2 regions of the Xylanibacter ruminicola 23 genome follow, and region 1 is predicted to be linked to the other one. Evidence: riboswitches for the same ligand, from Rfam matches in the RefSeq annotation. Region 1 holds a riboswitch; the other holds the start of a gene.
The links. Region 1 has a riboswitch for thiamine pyrophosphate ahead of PRU_RS12785 (TonB-dependent receptor). Riboswitches for the same ligand answer to the same signal wherever they lie in the genome.

Region 1 (7,590 bases):
TAAAGAATAAACTGGAACCAGAGTTGAAGAAGGCCGAGTGCGAAGACCTATTCTATAATATAGAGATGCCACTGATGCCTGTATTGGCTGAAATGGAGTTGAATGGTGTTTGTTTGGATACAGCATCTCTGGCCGAAACGTCAAAACAATTCACCAACCGCATGAACGAAATCGAAGCCCGTATCTACGAGTTGGCAGGCGAACAGTTTAACATCGCATCGCCAAAGCAAGTTGGTGAGATACTCTTCGACAAGCTCAAGATAGTAGAGAAGGCCAAGAAAACTAAAACTGGACAGTATGTTACTTCGGAAGAAGTTTTGCAGCAACTCCGAAACAAGCACGAGATAGTTGCAGACATATTGGAACACAGAGGGTTAAAGAAGCTGATAGGCACCTACATCGATGCCCTACCTAAGCTTATTAACCCTAAAACCGGTCATATCCACACCTCGTTTAATCAAACGATTACCGCTACCGGACGCTTGTCGTCGTCCGATCCTAACCTGCAGAATATCCCCATTCGTGGTGAGGATGGCAAGGAAATCCGAAAGGCATTCATTCCAGAACCAGGTTGTCTGTTCTTTTCAGCCGACTATAGTCAGATTGAGCTGCGCGTTATGGCTCATCTCTCGCAGGATGCCGAAATGATAAAAGTGTTCAGCGAGGGTAAGGATTTGCATGCCGCCACAGCTGCCAATATATACAAAAAGCCCATCGAAGAGGTTACACGCGACGAACGAACCAAATCGAAACGCGCCAACTTCGGTATCATCTACGGTATAACCGTATTTGGACTTGCTGAGCGTCTGGATATCCCTCGCGACGAAGCTAAGATGCTGATAGACGGTTACTTCGACACCTTCCCACAGGTACACGATTATATGGAAAAATCTAAAGAAGTGGCTCGCGAGAAGGGTTACGTCACTACCCTATTCGGTCGTCGCCGCTATCTGCCAGATATTAACAGCCACAATGCTACCGTTCGCGGCTTTGCTGAGCGAAACGCCATCAACGCCCCAATTCAGGGCACTGCTGCCGATATCATCAAGGTGGCTATGATTCGCATCTACAACCGCTTTAAGGCCGAAGGAATACGCTCTAAAATGATTCTGCAGGTACACGACGAATTGAACTTCTCGGTGTACCCAGATGAGAAGGAAAAAGTAGAGGGCATCGTGCTCCAAGAGATGCAGAATGCCCTGAACTTAAGCGTACCCCTGGTGGCCGATTCTGGCTTTGGCAAGAATTGGCTCGAGGCGCACTAATTAGTAATTAAACGATGATCCGCCAAGGAACTCGCGAAGCAGCGACGTTGGTGGAATCTGAGTCTCAGGTATGGGACGGATATAGCGAAGGAACTTCAGCAGGCGATAAGCCTCTGCATGTTCCTTTGAATTTTCTGGAACCTGCTCTAACAGCGGCTCAGCCTGACTCTTAATCACAGCCAGTTCGAACAGCATAGCGGTGTTAAACATCGCATCGGCATTCTCCTGGAACGGGAAAATCCACTTGTTCTCCCCTGCCCTAACGCTTGGCCATCTGCGAATGCTCTCCTGAGCACTCACACCACGATACTTGTAGTCGCGGATAATACGGCGCAGCAGGCGGTTATCGGTAGTTGGGATATAGTTGTGATTATCGAGCAGAATGGTAGTAAGGGCCGAAGCATAGACACGGAAAATCTGATCGTTGGGAATCTCCGAAGTCAACTCTGGATTCAAGGCATGGATACCTTCTACCACCAGCACTTCGTTACCTTTCAACTGCAGTTTCTTACCACTCCACTCGCTCTTTCCCTTCTGGAAGTTATAGCGAGGCAACTCTACCTCCTCGCCTCTGAACAATGCCGAAAGCTGCTCGTTAAGCAACGGCAGATTCAAGGCATGCAGGTGCTCAAAATCGTAATCGCCCTTATCATCTTTTGGCGTTTGCTCGCGGTCAAGGAAATAATCATCCAGCGATATACCAACGGGATGGATACCATTTACGGCCAACTGCACGCTAAGACGCTTACAGGTAGTAGTTTTACCCGATGACGAAGGACCAGCTATCAGCACCAGTTTTACGCCCTTACGCTGGGCAATCTCGTCGGCAATATTAGCAATCTTCTTTTCCTGCAGCGCCTCGCTAATCTGTATGAGTTCCGACGAATGGCCATTCATGATAGTCTCGTTCAGGTCGCCAATGGTTCGCAAACCTAAGATATCCTGCCACTGATGGTGCTCCTTAAAGATGCCGAACATCTTATCCTGATGCAACATCTCACCCAACTCGTTAGGATGCTCGCGCGATGGCAAACGCAACAGCAAACCATCAAAATATTTCTCAAGTCCAAACAAGTAAAGCTGCTTGGTGTTCGTGAGCAAAGCACCATAGTAATAATCTATGTAACCATCTATCTCATAATAAGTTGTGTACAGTCTGCCTGTAGACTTCAACAGTTTTACCTTCGAACGGTTATGCAGAATGTCGAACATCCTGATAGCCTCTTCGGTAGTGGTTTCGTAACGATGAATGGGCAAAGCGGCATCGATGATTTCCTGCATACGGCGACGGATGGCACCCACATCATCCAGCGAGATTGGACGACCGATTGACAGGTTTACAAAAGAGCCATTTGATACAGGGATATCAATAGACACCTTACAGGGCGTAAACAAATCGTGCACAGCCTTGCAAAGCACAAAGAACAAACTGCGAGTATAAGCACGCGAACCACTCGACGAGCAGATATCCAGAAACTCTACCTGTTTCTGCTTGTACAAGCGGTAGTGCATACCCTCTACCTTATTATTTACATGTGCCGAGATGGGACCATGCTCGATCTCAACACCCGACAAAGCATATACATCTTCGATAGTAGATCCTACAGGAACCTCTACAGCTTTATCGTTATTTACAATATGTATTTTTACTAACTTCTCCATAAGCCTTAAATTGAGTTTTTAATTATTTTGTCTGCAAAGATAACATTTTTCTGAAATCTTAACTTACATTTCAGAGTTTTTTTTTATCTTTGTCCCCGAATTACTAAATATAGATACGATTTTTATGTCAATCTGGATTATTTTCAAACTCCTGGGATCGCTTGCGCTATTGATGTTCGGTATGAAGTCGATGAGTGAGGCATTACAGAAGATGGCGGGTCCACAATTACGCCATGTGTTAGGTGCGATGACAACCAATCGCTTTACCGGCATGCTTACAGGTATGCTTGTTACAGCTTCAGTACAGTCATCAACAGCCACCACTGTGATGACTGTTTCGTTTGTTAATGCGGGCTTGTTAACCTTGGCACAAGCAATTTCGGTTATCATGGGTGCCAACATCGGAACCACCCTTACCGCCTGGATTATGTCGGCAGGTATGTCATTCGATATTACCAGCGCTGTTTATCCGGCATTCTTCCTAGGCATCATACTGATTTATCAGAAGAGATACCGCTATATCGGCGATTTCCTGTTCGGACTATCGTTCCTGCTGATGGGACTGGGTACGCTGAGAATGACGGGCACAGAGATGCATTTGGGCGAAAACCAGGCCCTACTCGACTTCTTTGCATCGTTCGATCCCGATTCGTTCTTCACCACCCTGATATTCCTGTTCTTAGGCGGCGTACTTACCTTCTGCGTACAGTCGTCGGCAGCAGTTATGGCCATCACCATGATTCTCTGTTCTAGTGGCGCTCTGCCTATCTATCAGGGTATTGCATTAGTTATGGGTGAGAATATCGGAACCACCATTACCTCAAACCTCGCTGCCCTATCGGCCAATACTCAGGCCCGTAGAGCTGCCCTCGCCCACATGTTCTTCAACGTGTTTGGTGTGGTTTGGATTCTGTTTGTGTTCCGTCCGTTCATCGACGCCGTTTGCGGCATGGTGGGCTACGATGTAAACATGACTAAAGATGCCGTTACAACAAGCGTATTCCTGGCCAACGCCGCCAAACTAAGCTTTGTGCTGGCAGCCTTCCATACCTGCTTTAACGTGGCTAACACCTTTATTCTTATTTGGTTTATCCCACAGATTGAGCGCTTTGTATGCTGGGTTATCAAGCCTAAGAAGGTTGACGAGGAAGAGGACTTCCGCTTGCACTTTATTACCGCCGGCTTCATGAAAACACCAGAGCTTTCGGTGCTCGAGGCACAGAAGGAAATCCAGTCGTTCTCGGATCGTATGCAGCGTATGTTCAATATGGTTCGCGAACTGCTCACCCTCTCGTCAAGCTCAAGCAGTAAGAAGGATAATCGCGACTCTGAGTTTAACAAGCTTTACACCCGCATTGAGAAATACGAAGGCATCAGCGATAACATGGAGATTGAGATTGCCAACTATCTTAACTCCGTGAGCGACGCTCACCTGTCAGACGACTCAAAGGCTAAGATTCGTGCTATGTTACGCGAAATCAGCGAGTTAGAGAGTATTGGAGATGCTTGTTTCAACATGGCTCGTACCATTTCGAGAAAGTACAACGGCAAACAGGATCACTTTAACGAGAAGCAGTACGACCACATCCATCAGATGATGGAGCTCACCGATCAGTCGCTCTCACAGATGAACCGACTGATGATGGGCCGCAAGGAGTCGTTCGATGTAAACCGCACTTTCAATATCGAGCACGAAATCAATAACTTCCGCGACCAGCTCAAGTCGCAGAACATCAACGATGTTAACAACCGCGAGTACACTTACGCCGTTGGTACCATTTATATGGACCTGATTAACGAGTGTGAGAAGCTGGGCGACTATGTAGTTAACGTAGTTGAGGCAAGAATGGGTCTTAGATAAACAACAATCCGATAACGATTGGTTTCAAAGGCAGAAACTGTCAGTTCCTCAGGCGGGAACTGGCAGTTTCTTTATGAGAAAACCATCCTTTCCAACTGGTAAAACATAAAAATATGCCATAAAAGTATGGCTATTATAGAAAATATCATTACCTTTGCAGCCAATTATCAAGGGGTGCCTACGAGTGTAGGCTGAGATGATACCCTCTAACCTGATCTGGATTATGCCAGCGTAGGGATGGATAGCAGACAATAAACACCCCCTTAACATTATTAATTATTGATACTATTGTAGTATGAAAAGATTTGTTTTAGGAATGGCTGCATTAGTGTGTGCAGCAGGCGCAAACGCACAGCGTAAAGCAGCCCTCTACGATTCTACACAAGTAGAAGCGCTGAACGAAATTGTAGTAAAAGGTGTCAGGACACAGAAAAATGCACCATTTGCAGTAGCAAACATCAAGAAAAAGGAGCTTAACGCTTTCTCGAACACAGGAAAAGAATTGCCTTTCCTCTTTTCGCAGACCCCAGGTGTACTGGCTTGGAGCGAAAACGGACTGGGCACAGGTACTACTTATATGCGCATTCGTGGTGCAGGCGATTCGCGCATCAACGTAACACTGGATGGCGTACCCCTGAATTCGCCTGAAGATCAGTGTGTTTTCTGGGCCAACATGAACTCTTACGGTTCGCTGTTAGGTAGTGTACAGATTCAGCGCGGTGTAGGCACATCAACCAACGGTGATGGCGCCTTTGGCGGAACTGTAGCACTCGCTTCAGCCATTCCAAATCAGAAGGCTGGGGGAGAAGTGTCAGTATCATACGGCTCATTCAACACATTCAATGTAGGTGGAAAGTTCTCAACAGGTTTACTGTGGAATCATCTGATTTTTGATGGTGCCTATCACGAGACCAATACTGATGGATTTATCCATGGAACCAGCGGACGCAGCGGTTCTTACTATGGCGGACTCACCTGGATTGGCAACAAGTTCCAGATTCGTTATAAGAACATCGGAAACTTTGAAAAAACCGGTCAGGCTTGGAACGGCGTAACAGCAGGCGACAACGATATGAGTCTGATGGACGGAACTTACGGTATCAACACTGGCATCAAGACCTACAAGGATATGTGGAACGCCGGTCTGGGCAAGTACAACTCGCTGTACGAATACCTGACTGGTTACGAAAAAGATGCCAACGGCAACTATCCCACAGCGCGCTATCAGCTGAACGACGGCAGCTATTGGAACAAAACCACCGATAACTTCTGGCAGAACCACAACATCCTCTCAGCCGCCTACGATATCAACGACAACTGGAGCATTTCAGGTTCGCTGCACTACACTTACGGCTACGGCTATTATAACGAGTTCCGTCCTCAGAACAAGCTGAAGAAGTTTGGCATGACCTACAGCGGCGTTAAAAAGACCGACTTCGTGCGCCAGAAAGGACTGAGCCAGAACACTTACGGTTTTATCTGGAATGCAAACTACAAGAACGATGCATGGGATGTTATCGGCGGCATGTCGCTTCAGGAGTTCGACGGCAATCACTTTGGTTATGTTACCTATATTGCCAACGATGATGTACGAAAGAAATACATGTCTAATGGCGACTACAAATACTACGATTCTGATGCCACCAAGTTTGATGGTAGCGCCTTTGTAAAGGCTGCTTATCACATCAACGAACAGTGGGATATCTTCGGCGACCTGCAGTATCGCTACGTACAGTACGAAAGTAACGGTATTAACGATAAGTTCTACGAAGAGGGCAGCAGCTATTACAACCAGCGCCTCGATATCGATCAGAAGTATCGTTTCCTGAATCCCAAGGCCGGTTTCTCTTGGAATCTGAACAATCACCGCATTTACGGATCGGTAGCACTTAGCCACCGCGAACCAGAACGTAATAACTTTACAGATAATGGTGCAAAGCCATTCCCTAAGGCCGAAAGCCTGTTAGATTACGAGTTGGGTTACACCTTTAACAACGACATCTTCCGCTTTGGTGTAAACCTTTATTACATGGACTACACCAACCAGTTTGTACAGACTGGCGAGAAGAGTGATATTGGCGAGGATCTTACCACAAACATCAAAGACTCATACCGTATGGGCGTAGAAATCCAGGGTGGGGTAGATGTTACCTCTTGGCTCAGCATTGAGGGTAATGCTTCACTCAGCCAGAATAAAATCAAAGACTTCGACGAGGTGGCCAGCGTAAACTGGGAAGAGTCGTTCCGCACTATCCACTACGACAACTCTACACTTGCTTTCTCACCCTCAACCATCCTGAACGGTTTTGTAAACCTGCATTGGAATGGTTTGCAGGCTGTATGGCACACCAATTTTGTAAGCCGTCAGTACCTGGATAATACAGAGAACGCTGATCGTTCGCTGCCTTGCTACTCAGCTTCTGATGCCAACATCAGCTACACCTGGAAACCCAATAAAGCCATCAAGGAGTGCATCTTCGGTCTGAATTTCAACAACATCTTCAATCGTCGCTATGCCGCCAATGGCTGGGTATATTCAAGCATCGTTGAAGAATACGGTCATCCCAACGAGAACCGCTACTATCAGATTGGATTCATTCCTATGGCAGGCTTTACAATGATGGGTAATGTAACACTCCGATTCTAATGGCAGATTTTATTTCAGCACACTGGCTCGACATCACTACCACGTTACTCGGACTGCTCTATATCCTGTTCGAGTATCGCGCCAGCGTATGGCTTTGGTTTGTAGGATTTCTGATGCAGGCCTTAGGCATTGTGCTATACTATCAAAAAGGACTC
Region 2 (7,590 bases), 1.1 Mb from region 1:
AGGTCGGCCTCGTCGAGGAAGTTCTTCAGCAGCGGATAGATGGCGTAGTAGTTGGGGCGCGAACCAGGCATCAATCCCTCCCACAGGCACCAGCTGGCATTGTAAACATAAAAGCCGTCGATAAGTTCGTCGGTGGTAAACAGGTCGTTGAACGACAGATTCAACTCGGGCAGACAATGCATGTTCGAGGCGATGTTCCACAAGCCATCGGCCAGCTTGTAGCCATCCACAAATCCTTCCAGTTGTTTGGAATCCTTAAACAGCATCTGCATCTGGTAGCGTCCGTTCAGCTTTTCGTGGCGGAACTTGTCCAGCTTGTCGTACAGATGTCCGTCGATACCTTTCTTGGGGATGAAAATACTGTCGTTGGGTATCAGGTAGTACATATCGTGTTCGCTGGCATCCATTGTGATGCTGAGCTTTGGATTCATGCTCTTCAGTTCCTGACAGAAGTTGGCCATCGAGAGCATGCAGCGACGAACGGTTGATGAGTTGGCTTTTACCTCAACGGGCTGCATCAGTAGCTGTGGGTAGTTGGTAGCCAGTCGGTGGGCTATGCCCTGATGCTGTCGGGCACCCAGCTTAGTCAGGTCGCCATCGCGATGCCATGCATCGGCAGCAGCCAGTTTTATACGTTGCAGCACCTCTACGCCTTTGGGTGTAAGCCAGCCGCGCGCCTGGGCGGTATCCATCTTGCCAATCACGTATTTGTAGGCATTGTCGTCGGTCATATAACGGGCACCGTGACGGCCGTAATGACTCACGTAGAATGGTTCGTAACCTGCAGGTGCGGGTGTTACTGTTCCCTTGGGCAGAGGGTAATTACAATAGTTGCCGGTAGCCAACTCCATGTTAGCCAACAGTTCGGCCTTTGATGTCTGGGCCTGCATGGGCGCACAGAGCATCGTAGCTGTAAAAGCACAGATAAAGGTTTGTTTTAAATGATTCATAAACTGTTTTGAATAGTTGATTTGTGGCGCAAATATACATTATTTTTCTATAAGGTGGTGCATTTTTTTAGTTTTTTTTGTATCTTTGCCGCCACATTATATTAATAAGGTATAAAGATTATGAAGATAGCGATTGTACAACACGATATACCCAGTAGCAATTTTTTTAATAATATGGACCGTTTGGATCCGTTGTTAAATCAGCAGCCGGGTGCCGATATGTATGTGTTGCCAGAAACCTTTGCCACAGGTTTTATGGCCGAGGGCTATGTAGGTGGGGTGGGTGCTCCGGCTCACTTTATGTTGCAGTGGATGGCGTACCAGGCCATGCTGCATAATGCCGCCATAGTAGGTAGTGTGGCAAAAAAAGATACAGAGGGATTGCTGCGTAATCGCTTGATTTTTATGCATCCTGATGGCAAGTACGACTATTACGATAAGCGCCATTTGTTTACGTATGCTGGCGAAACAAAGGATTATGTGCCAGGCGATCGCCGTGTGGTAGTAGAGTGGGGTGGTGTGCGTTTCCTGCTGCAGGTGTGCTACGATTTGCGATTCCCGGTGTTTTCGCGTTCGCGTGGCGATTACGACGCCATCATCTATGTAGCCAACTGGCCCGAACAGCGTCAGGATGCCTGGCAAACGCTGCTGAAGGCACGTGCCATCGAGAATCAGTGCTATGTGATAGGCGTAAACCGTGTGGGTAGCGATGCTGCTTGTAAGTATATTGGTGGTTCGGTGGTGATTGATGCCTATGGCCGCACCATCGCCCAGTGTGCCGATGGTGAGGAGGGTATTGCTACCGTTGAACTCGACATGGAACAGCTGCAGCGTTTCCGTAAGAAGTTCCCTGTGCTGGACGATGCCGACGAGTTTAATGTTCTCTGATGCTTTTTGGTTCTACGTGTACCGATATGTGGGTTTCCTTGCCGTAGTGTTCGCGTAGGATATTCTCCACTTCTTCGCTTTTGTTGTGAGCCTCGCGCAAACTGATGTCGTCGTCCATCAGTATGTGCAGTTCTATGGCGTAATGATTGCCTATTCGGCGCGTGTGCAGATCGTGTGGCTCTGTAACGCCAGGTATCGATCCTGCCAGCTGCAGAATCTCGCTCTCAACCTCATCGGGCAGCGAATGCTCCATCAGGTCGCCAATGCCATTACGCAGCAGGTCTATCGCCACCTTAATAATAAATAGGCCCACGATGATACCTGCCATGGGATCGAGCACCGTCCATCGTTCACCTAAGAAGATGGCGCCACCAATGCCGATGGCTGTGCCTATACTCGACAGGGCATCGCTGCGGTGATGCCAGGCGTTGGCCTCTACTGCCTGCGAGTTCAGCTTGCGGGCCTGCACCATCGAGTAGTGGAACACCGCCTCCTTGAGTACAATCGAAAGAAGTGCAGCCCATAGCGCCAGCATGCCTGGTGCCTCTAAGGTGCCGCCCTGTGCCCAATGGATAATTTTGGTGAGTGCGCTGTACACAATACCTACGGCTACTATCAGTAGTGCCAACCCAATCAGTGTGGTGGCCAGCGTTTCGTATTTACCATGCCCGTACTCGTGCGATTTGTCGGTAGGTTTGCCGCTGATGCGCACAAACACCAGCACGATGATATCTGTGACAAAGTCGGACAGCGAGTGCACCGCATCGGCAATCATTGCCGCACTATGTCCCACAATGCCCGCCACAAACTTAAACAGCAGTAGCACCACATTTACCGCGCCACCCACCATTGTTACCTTATATATCTCTTTATTTCTTTTCATTGTAGTGCAAAAGTAGTAAATTGATAGCAAATAGCAAAAAAAACTGCGATTTATTTGTCAGATAGAAATAAAAACATTACTTTTGCAGCGCAAAATTAAATATTCGGGGTGCTGAGGCATGTGCCAAAGCTGAGAAAATACCCATAGAACCTGATACGGGTAATGCCGTCGGAGGAATGCAATATGAAAGTAAGGATTAACAACAAACAACACGAGACGCAAGCCAAAACTGTATCCGAGCTTGCCGCCCAATTGCAGTTGCCCGCCAAAGGTGTGGCAATAGCTATCGATAATGAGTTGAAACCGCGCACTACTTGGGATGACACCATCCTGCAAGAGGGCGCCACTATCACTATTATCAAAGCTGCATGCGGGGGGTAAGGGCTATGTTACAGTTTATATCTCACTACACTGATAAGTATAGCTATCTGGACAGCATCCGTCTTGCCTTGCAGGGTGGTTGCCGATGGATACAGCTGCGCATGAAGGACGCTACCGACGATGAGGTGCGCCCTGTTGCGATTGAGGCCCAGAAGCTATGTAAGCAGTATGGCGCTACGTTTATTATCGACGATCGCGTGGCATTAGTAAAGGAGTTGCAGGCCGATGGTGTGCATCTGGGTAAGAACGATATGCCCATTAGCGAGGCACGCCGCCAGTTAGGCCCCGATTATATCATAGGTGGAACAGCTAACACCATCTGGGATGTAAAAGCCCACTATGCGGCTGGTGCCGACTACATTGGCTGTGGCCCCTTCCGCTTTACTACCACCAAGCAGAAGTTGTCGCCGGTATTAGGACTGGATGGCTACCGACGGATTATTATCGAGATGCGTGCGGCGCATATCGACATACCCATTGTGGCTATCGGCGGTATTACCAAGGACGATATACCCGCCATACTGGCAACCGGCATCACCGGCATTGCCCTGAGTGGTACGGTGCTAAGGGCTGCGAACCCCATTGACGAAATGAAACACTTAACAAACATAGTTAATCATGAGTAAATTAGTAATTGCAGGACGGGAGTTTAACTCTCGTTTGTTTCTGGGCACAGGCAAGTTTAACAACAATGTGCTGATGGCCCAGGCTATCGAGGCTTCGGGATCGGAGATGGTTACCGTTGCCATGAAACGTGTGGAACTCGACGACAAGAACGACGATTTGCTGACACACATCACCCAGAACCCACGTATACAACTGCTACCCAATACCTCGGGTGTGCGTAATGCTGAAGAGGCGGTGTTTGCTGCCCAGATGGCCCGCGAGGCCTTTGGCACCAACTGGTTGAAGTTGGAGATACACCCCGACCCACGCTACTTGTTGCCCGACTCGGTTGAGACGCTGAAGGCCACCGAGCAGTTGGTAAAACTGGGCTTTGTGGTGCTGCCATACTGCCAGGCCGACCCTACGCTGTGTAAGCATCTGGAAGAGGCTGGTGCGGCTACGGTGATGCCACTGGCTGCCCCCATCGGTACCAACAAGGGTTTGAGAATGAAGGATTTTCTGCAGATTATCATCGACCAGGCCACGGTGCCTGTAGTGGTTGATGCCGGTATTGGTGCCCCCAGTCATGCTGCCGAGGCCATGGAGATGGGTGCCGACTGCGTGCTGGTGAATACCGCCATTGCCGTTGCAGGCGATCCCGTAAAAATGGCTGATGCCTTCCGTCAGGCTGTCATCGCCGGTCGCCAGGCCTTCGAGGCAGGCTTAGGAGCCATCGCCGATTGCGCCGAAGCTTCGAGCCCACTCACGGCGTTTTTAAATGTTTAATGTTTAATGTTTAATTTTTAATGATAAACGATCACAAGGCCTATGCTCAGAGAGAGAAGGCTTATATGCAAGGAAATTTGTATCCTGATGTAAAGGTGGGTATGACCAAGGTGAACCTGACACCAACGGTGACGAAGGATGCCGATGGCAAAACCCACGTAGAGAAGAACGAACCAGTGTATATCTACGATACCAGCGGTCCTTATACCGACCCCAACTATACGGTTGACCTGAAGAAGGGACTGCCACCCATGCGCCAGCAGTGGATTGCCGATCGTGCTCAGAAGGGGCAGGGCATCACCCAGATGGCGTGTGCCAAGGCAGGCATCATCACTCCCGAGATGGAGTATGTGGCCATTCGCGAAAACATGAACTGCCAGGCACTGGGTATCGAGAGTCATATCACTCCCGAATACGTACGCCAGGAGGTGGCACGCGGACGTGCCGTTATCCCCGCTAACATCCATCACCCCGAGAGCGAGCCGATGATTATCGGACGCAACTTTGCGGTGAAAATCAATACCAATATCGGTAATTCGGCCACGACATCGAGCATCGATGAAGAGGTGGATAAGGCCGTTTGGTCGTGTAAGTGGGGTGGCGACACGCTGATGGACCTCTCAACGGGTAACAACATTCACGAAACCCGCGAGTGGATTCTGCGTAACTGTCCTGTACCCGTAGGCACCGTGCCCATCTATCAGGCTTTGGAAAAGGTGGATGGCAAGGTGGAAGACCTCTCGTGGGAGGTGTATCGCGACACACTCATCGAACAGTGCGAGCAGGGTGTGGATTACTTTACCATCCATGCCGGCATCCGTCGCCACAACGTGCACCTGGCCGATAGCAGATTGTGCGGTATCGTGAGTCGTGGCGGTAGCATTATGAGCAAGTGGTGCCTGCTGCACGATAAGGAGAGCTTCCTGTATGAGCACTTTGATGATATCTGCGATATTGTGGCCAAATATGATGTGGCCCTGTCGCTGGGCGATGGTTTGCGCCCTGGCTGTACAGCCGATGCCAACGATGCCGCCCAGTTTGCCGAACTCGACACCATGGGCGAGCTGGTGGTACGTGCCTGGGAGAAGAATGTGCAGGCCTTTATCGAGGGTCCCGGTCATGTGCCCATGCATAAAATCAAGGAGAACATGGAGCGCCAGTTGGAGAAGTGCCACGAGGCACCATTCTACACCCTCGGACCTATTGTTACCGATATCGCTCCTGGCTACGATCATATTACCAGTGCCATCGGTGGTGCGCAGATAGCCTGGCTGGGAACTGCCATGCTCTGCTACGTAACCCCCAAGGAGCATCTGGCCCTGCCTAATAAGGATGATGTGCGCGCAGGTATCATTGCCTATAAGATAGCTGCCCATGCAGCCGACCTGGCAAAGGGACACCCCGGTGCCACCATCCGCGATAACGCCCTGTCGAAAGCCCGTTTCGAGTTCCGTTGGCGCGACCAGTTCCACCTGTCGTTGGATCCCGAACTGGCGCTGCAGTATTTCACCGAGGCAGGACATACCGATGGCGAGTACTGCACCATGTGCGGCCCTAACTTCTGCGCTGCCAAGCTCACGCACGATTTGAGGAAGATTAAACATTAAACATTAAACATTAAACATTAAACATTAAACTTTAATGGAACTAACGAGTGAACAATGTAGGCGTTATAACCGCCACTTGATACTGGAAGGTTTCGGACCTGAGGCACAAAGCAAACTGCTGCAGGCCAAGGTGCTGCTGGTGGGGGCAGGGGGCTTAGGCTCGCCTGTGGCCCTGTATCTGGCAGCAGCTGGTGTGGGCACCATCGGTGTGGTGGATGGCGATACCGTGAGTATAACCAACCTGCAGCGCCAGGTGCTGCACAGCACTCCCGATGTGGGGCGCCCCAAGGTGGATGTGGCCAAGGAGCGCATGCTGGCCATCAACCCCGATGTGCATGTGGAGACCTACGAATACTATCTGAGCGAGACCAATGCCATGGAGCTGATTAAGCCCTACGATTTTGTGATCGACGGTACCGACAACTTTGCCCCCAAGTATCTGGTAAACGATGCCTGCGTGATGCTTAACAAGGCCTTTACCATGGGTGGTATCAGCAAATATAGCGGACAGCTGATGACCCATGTGCCTGGTTCGGCCTGCTACCGTTGCCTGTTCCCCGAGCCCCCTGCCAAGCAGGATGTGGAGACCTGCGCCATGGTGGGCGTGTTAGGCTCGATAGCCGGCATGTTAGGTACCGTGCAGGCCACCGAGTGCTTGAAATACTTAGCTGGGGTGGGCCAGTTGCTCACCAACAGTATGCTTACCTTCGATGCCCTCAGCATGCAGTGGCAGCGCTTCGACTTTGGCAAGCGTGAAAGCTGCGAACTCTGTGGCACTCATCCTTCGATACACCAGTTGAAGGAGTATGCTTTCAAACCCTGTAAATCAAAATAAACGAAAAAATGTTTAGTGACGAACTTAAAAACATTAGTTGGCAGGAAACCACCGAGCGCATAGCCAGCATGACCGATGCCGATGTGCGCCGCGCCTTAGGCAAGAGTCGCTGCGATGTGAACGACTTTATGGCCCTGCTATCGCCTGCAGCCGAACCTTACTTAGAGCAGATGGCCCGACTCTCGCGTAAATACACCGAGGAGCGTTTCGGGCGCACCATGTCGATGTTTATCCCGCTGTATATCACCAACTCGTGTTCCAACTCGTGTGTGTACTGCGGCTTTCATCGCGAAAACCCTATGGCACGCACCATCCTGACACCCGAACAGATTGAGGACGAGTACCGTGCCATCAAGCAGTTGGCACCTTTCGAGAACATCCTGCTGGTAACCGGCGAGAATCCAGCCAAGGCGGGAGTGCCTTATCTGGCAAAAGCTATCGATATTGCCAAGCGCTACTTCTCGAACATCAAGATCGAGGTGATGCCGCTGAAGATGGAGGAATACCGCGAGCTGACCCACCACGGACTGAACGGTGTGATCTGCTTTCAGGAAACCTACAACCGCGAGCACTACCAGCTGTACCACCCACGCGGCATGAAGAGCCGTTTTGAATGGCGTTGCGACGGGTTCGACCGTATGGGGCAGGCTGGCG

Region 2: it holds a riboswitch for thiamine pyrophosphate, as region 1 does, so the genes downstream of both, thiS (sulfur carrier protein ThiS) here and PRU_RS12785 (TonB-dependent receptor) in region 1, are expected to answer to the same signal.

What each region holds. Positions count from the first base shown of each region.
Region 1 is NC_014033.1:3,001,015-3,008,604, forward strand. Features, by position in the region: gene polA (DNA polymerase I) at 1-1,265, shown strand, start outside; gene PRU_RS12775 (nucleoside kinase) at 1,266-2,927, opposite strand; gene PRU_RS12780 (Na/Pi cotransporter family protein) at 3,052-4,788, shown strand; TPP riboswitch at 4,949-5,044, shown strand; gene PRU_RS12785 (TonB-dependent receptor) at 5,084-7,435, shown strand; gene pnuC (nicotinamide riboside transporter PnuC) at 7,435-7,590, shown strand, end outside.
Region 2 is NC_014033.1:482,324-489,913, forward strand. Features, by position in the region: gene PRU_RS01995 (histidine-type phosphatase) at 1-950, opposite strand, end outside; gene PRU_RS02000 (nitrilase-related carbon-nitrogen hydrolase) at 1,071-1,838, shown strand; gene PRU_RS02005 (cation diffusion facilitator family transporter) at 1,825-2,721, opposite strand; TPP riboswitch at 2,816-2,918, shown strand; gene thiS (sulfur carrier protein ThiS) at 2,905-3,102, shown strand; gene PRU_RS02015 (thiamine phosphate synthase) at 3,108-3,728, shown strand; gene PRU_RS02020 (thiazole synthase) at 3,721-4,494, shown strand; gene thiC (phosphomethylpyrimidine synthase ThiC) at 4,515-6,101, shown strand; gene PRU_RS02030 (HesA/MoeB/ThiF family protein) at 6,136-6,936, shown strand; gene thiH (2-iminoacetate synthase ThiH) at 6,945-7,590, shown strand, end outside.